2 regions of the Cellulomonas sp. NS3 genome follow, and region 2 is predicted to be linked to the other one. Evidence: predicted binding sites of a transcription regulator. Region 2 holds the regulator's gene; the other holds the start of a gene.
The links. Region 2 encodes HrcA, which represses chaperone genes, less so after heat shock. Its sites were predicted from a motif close to TTNGCACTCGNNNNNNNCGAGTGCNAA; they were not measured.

Region 1 (2,389 bases), 1.9 Mb from region 2:
GTCGGCGTGCACGTGCGACTCGCGCGCGACGCGGGCGGCCTCGGACGGCGCGACACCGTCGAGCGTGAGCCCGCGCATGACGAGCAGGCGCGCGACGTCCTCGGCGGTGTAGCGCCGGTGCGAGCCGGCGGAGTGCGCCGAGGGACCCAGGTCGTAGCGCCGGTCCCACGTCCGCAGCGTCGCCGGAGCCACCCCGAGCCGCCGTGCGACGGCGGCGACGGTCAGCGCCGGAGCCTCCCCGGCGGCGGGCGGCGAGGGGTCTGCGGACGCCGAGCCGGACCCGTCCGCGGTTGCCATGAAGCGATTGTGCCCAGGTCCTGACACGGTCGCCAACGCGTTCCAGCAGCGAGTCGGGCACGTGACCAAGTTGGTCACGTGCGCCTCGAAGGTGAAGCGTTCTCGAACAGGGGGCTTGAACAACTTCTGACTCGGTTGTAGTGTCTCGCTTCAGACGCAGCAGGTCAGGGCTTCGGCCCCGGTCTCTCGTCGACACAACTTCCGCCCGCGGGACCCCCGCCGGCGCACAGCTCGTCAAGGAGGACCCCATGGCTGAGATCTCGCGTTTGCCCGGACCGGTGATGGACCTGTGGGAGTGGCAGTTCGAGGGCGCCTGCCGCGACGCCGACGAGAACCTGTTCTTCCACCCGGAGGGAGAGCGCGGCTCGGCCCGCCGTCGTCGCGCCGAGGCCGCCAAGGCCATCTGCGCCACGTGCCCGGTGCTCAAGGAGTGCCGCGAGCAGTCGCTCGCCGTCCGCGAGCCGTACGGCGTCTGGGGCGGGCTGTCCGAGGACGAGCGCGCCGCGATCCTCGCCCGGCCGTCGACCCGCCAGGCCGCCGTCTGACGCACGCCGCACCCGCACGACCGCCCGCCTGACCGCGGGCCCACGTCGCCGAGGCCCCTCCTGGTTCGTCCGGAGGGGCTTCGTGCATGTCCGGGCACCTGCGCGCCCGGGCACCTGCACGAGCGCACGCACGACGGAGCCCCTCCCGGCCAGGCCGGGAGGGGCTCTGTCACGCGGTCAGCAGCGCTGACCCGACGTCACTTGACGACGACCGCGAGGATGTCGCGCGCCGAGAGGATGAGGTACTCCTCGCCGGAGTACTTGACCTCGGTGCCGCCGTACTTGCTGTAGATGACCTTGTCGCCCACGGCCACGTCCAGCGGGACGCGGTTGCCGTTGTCGTCGACACGACCGGGACCGACCGCCAGGACCTCGCCCTCCTGGGGCTTCTCCTTGGCGCTGTCCGGGATGACGAGACCGGACGCCGTGGTCTGCTCGGCCTCGAGGGCCTTGACGACGATGCGGTCCTCGAGCGGCTTGATGGAGACCGACACAGCGGACCTCCCCTTCGCATGTGAGTTCTTCAGTGATGTCCATGACGCACCGTGTGGCTCGCCCGTCGTCGCGGGTGCCGGGGAGCCGGCCGGTGCTGCTGGCACACTCAACCCGAGAGTGCCAGCGCGCCTCACTCTAGGAAGCGGTTAGCACTCGGTCAAGGCGAGTGCCAGACCGGCGCGGCGCGGCGTGCGTCGCCCGCGCCGGGCGGCCCGGCCGGAGCGGGCGTGGAAGGATCGCCGCATGGACGCCACCGGCCTCGCCAAGCTCCTGAGCCCGACGGGCTGGGCGCTGCTGAGCGCCCTCCCCCCCTACGACGAGCACCGGGCGATGGCGCTGTCGGAGCGCCTGCGCAAGGAGGGCATCGACGCCGAGCTCGTGGCCGCCGCGCTGACCCAGTCCCGCCTCCGGGCGAAGGCCCACGCCAAGTTCGGCGACTTCGCGGACGGCATGCTCTTCACCCCCGCGGGCCTCGAGCAGGCGACCCGGCTCGTCGTCGCCGCGCACCACGCCCGCCGGTACACCGCCGCCGGCATCACCAAGGTCGCCGACCTCACGTCGGGCGTCGGGGCCGACTCCATGGCGTTCGCGAGCATGGGGCTCACCGTCCTCGCGACGGACGTCGACGAGGTCACCGCGTCGGTCGCGACCGTCAACCTGCGCCACTTCCCCGAGGCCGAGGTCCGGCACGGCGACGGACTCGTGACCGACTTCGCCGCGGAGGGCGTCGACGGCCTGTACGCCGACCCCGCGCGGCGCACGACGTCGGGCAGCCGGGTGTTCGACCCGAACGCCTACGCGCCGTCGCTCGACGCGCTGCTCGCGCTGCGCGCAACCGTGCCGTCGCTCGGGCTCAAGCTCGGGCCCGGGCTGCCGCACAGCGCGCTGCCCGACGACGCCGAGGCGCAGTGGGTCTCGGTCGACGGCGACGTCGTCGAGGTCGGGCTGTGGTTCGGCCCGCTCGCGCCCGAGGGGCCGGGACGCAGCGCGCTCGTGCTCGGTGCCGGCGGCACGCACGTGCTCCGCAGCGGACCCGACGGCCCGCCGGTCCC
Region 2 (2,389 bases):
CCCCGGAGCGCAGACCGGCGCACCGCGAGCCGCCGGGCGCCCGGGTCGTGGCGCGCGTCACGTGCGCCCGTCCCGCCGCGAGGCAGCGCCGTCCGCCAGGTAGAATTGGCACTCTCGATGCCTGAGTGCCACGCCTGCGCCGGTCCGGCCCGCCCCGCGGGCGGTCGCCTGGTGGCCGACGCGCTCCGGGCACGCCACAGGTCCGACGGCCAGGAGGTGCGATGAGCGAGGACCGCAAGCTCGACGTGCTGCGCGCGATCGTCGAGGACTACGTGCAGACCAAGGAGCCGGTCGGCTCGCGCGCGCTCGTCGAGCGGCACTCGCTCGGCGTCTCGCCCGCGACGATCCGCAACGACATGGCGGCCCTCGAGGAGGGCGGCTACATCGCCCAGCCGCACACGTCCGCGGGCCGCGTCCCGACCGACAAGGGCTACCGGCTGTTCGTCGACCGGCTCTCGACCGTCAAGCCGCTCTCCGCGCCCGAGAAGCGCGCGATCCAGTCGTTCCTCGAGGACGCCGTCGACCTCGACGACGTCGTCGACCGGTCCGTGCGGCTGCTCGCGCAGCTCACGCAGCAGGTCGCGGTCGTGCAGTACCCGTCGCTGCGGCGCTCCGCGCTGCGCCACCTCGAGCTCGTGCCGGTGGGCGACCGCCGCCTGCTCGTCGTCATCATCACGGACAACGGCCGCGTCGAGCAGCGCACGCTCGAGCTCACCGCCGACGTCGAGGAGGGCGTCGTCGCCCAGCTGCGGGCGCGGCTCAACGTCGCGGCCGTCGGCCGGCGCCTGCCCGAGCTCGACGGGGTGCTCGCCGCGCTCCCCGACGCGTTCGCCCCGCACGACGTGCCGCTCGTGCGCTCGGTCGTCGCGGTCGTCGAGGAGACGCTGCGGCAGGAGATCGAGGAGCGCATCGTGCTCGCCGGGACGGCGAACCTCGCGCGTGGCACCGGCTCGGACTTCACGCACACGATCGGCCCGGTCCTCGAGGCGCTCGACGAGCAGGTCGTGCTGCTGCGGCTCCTCAGCGAGATGGCCGAGGACTCGGGCGGGGTCGCGGTGCGCATCGGGCGCGAGACCCAGCACGAGGGCCTGCTCGAGACGAGCTTCGTCACGAGCGGCTACAGCGGGGCACGCGACGACAGCACGGCGGTGGCCCGGATCGGTTCGATCGGGCCGCTGCGCATGGACTACCCGGCGACGATGGCCTCGGTCCGCGCGGTCGCGCGGTACCTGTCCCGGATCCTCGCCGGATGACGCCTCCCCCCTGCGTTCCCCCCAGCACAGAGAGAGTTCAGTGAGCGACTACTACGAGATCCTCGGCGTGCCGCGCGACGCGAGCCCGGAGCAGATCAAGAAGGCCTACCGGCGCCTCGCGCGCGAGCACCACCCGGACGTCGCCGGGACGGAGGGGGCCTCGGACGAGCGCTTCAAGGACGTCTCCCGCGCGTACGAGGTGCTCTCCAACCCGGAGAAGCGCCGCATGTACGACCTGGGCGCGGACCCCGCGTCGCCCGGCGGCGGCATGGGCGGCGGCTTCGGCTTCCAGGACATCTTCGAGACCTTCTTCGGCGCCGCGGCCGGCGCCGGGGCCCAGCGCGGCCCGATCCCGCGCGCGCGCCGCGGGCAGGACGCGCTCGTGCGCCTCGACCTGGACCTCGCGGAGACGACGTTCGGCGTGCACCGCGACGTGCAGGTCGACACCGCCGTCGTGTGCCCCACCTGCTCGGGAACGTGCTGCCGCCCGGGGACCTCGCCGCGCACGTGCGAGGTCTGCGGCGGGCGGGGCAGCGTGCAGCGGGTCGCGCGCTCGTTCCTGGGCCAGGTCATGACCTCGCAGCCGTGTGCCGCGTGCCACGGCTTCGGGACCGTGATCCCCGAGCCGTGCACCGAGTGCTCGGGCGAGGGCCGGGTGCGCTCGCGCCGGACCCTGAGCGTCGACGTCCCTGCGGGCGTCGACACCGGGACGCGCATCAAGCTCACGGGCCAGGGCGAGGTCGGCCCGGCCGGCGGCCCCGCCGGTGACGTCTACCTCGAGGTCCGCGAGCGCAAGCACGAGACGTTCATGCGCAACGGCGACGACCTGCACTGCACCCTGCCGGTCCCGATGACCGCGGCCGCGCTCGGCACGGTGCTCGTGCTCGACACGCTCGACGGCCCGCGCGAGATCGACCTGCGCCCGGGCACGCAGCCGGGCCAGGTCGTGACGCTCAAGGGGCTCGGCGTCGGGCGTCTGCACGTCGGCGGCCGCGGCGACCTGCACGTCCACGTCGAGGTCCAGGTCCCGACGTCGCTCGACGACGAGCAGGCCGAGCTCGTGCGCCGGCTCGCGGTGCTGCGCGGCGAGGAGCGCCCCGAGGGGCGGCTCTCGGCGGCGAGCGCCGGGGTCTTCG

Region 1: the regulator HrcA is predicted to act here: its motif matches at 1,484-1,510, upstream of groES (co-chaperone GroES).

The regions. Positions count from the first base shown of each region.
Region 1 covers NZ_CP103289.1:1,159,266-1,161,654, reverse strand. Annotated here, with positions in the region: gene NXY84_RS05525 (MerR family transcriptional regulator) at 1-297, opposite strand, end outside; gene NXY84_RS05520 (WhiB family transcriptional regulator) at 546-842, shown strand; gene groES (co-chaperone GroES) at 1,040-1,336, opposite strand; gene NXY84_RS05510 (class I SAM-dependent methyltransferase) at 1,581-2,389, shown strand, end outside.
Region 2 covers NZ_CP103289.1:3,074,992-3,077,380, reverse strand. Annotated here, with positions in the region: gene hrcA (heat-inducible transcriptional repressor HrcA) at 222-1,253, shown strand; gene dnaJ (molecular chaperone DnaJ) at 1,294-2,389, shown strand, end outside.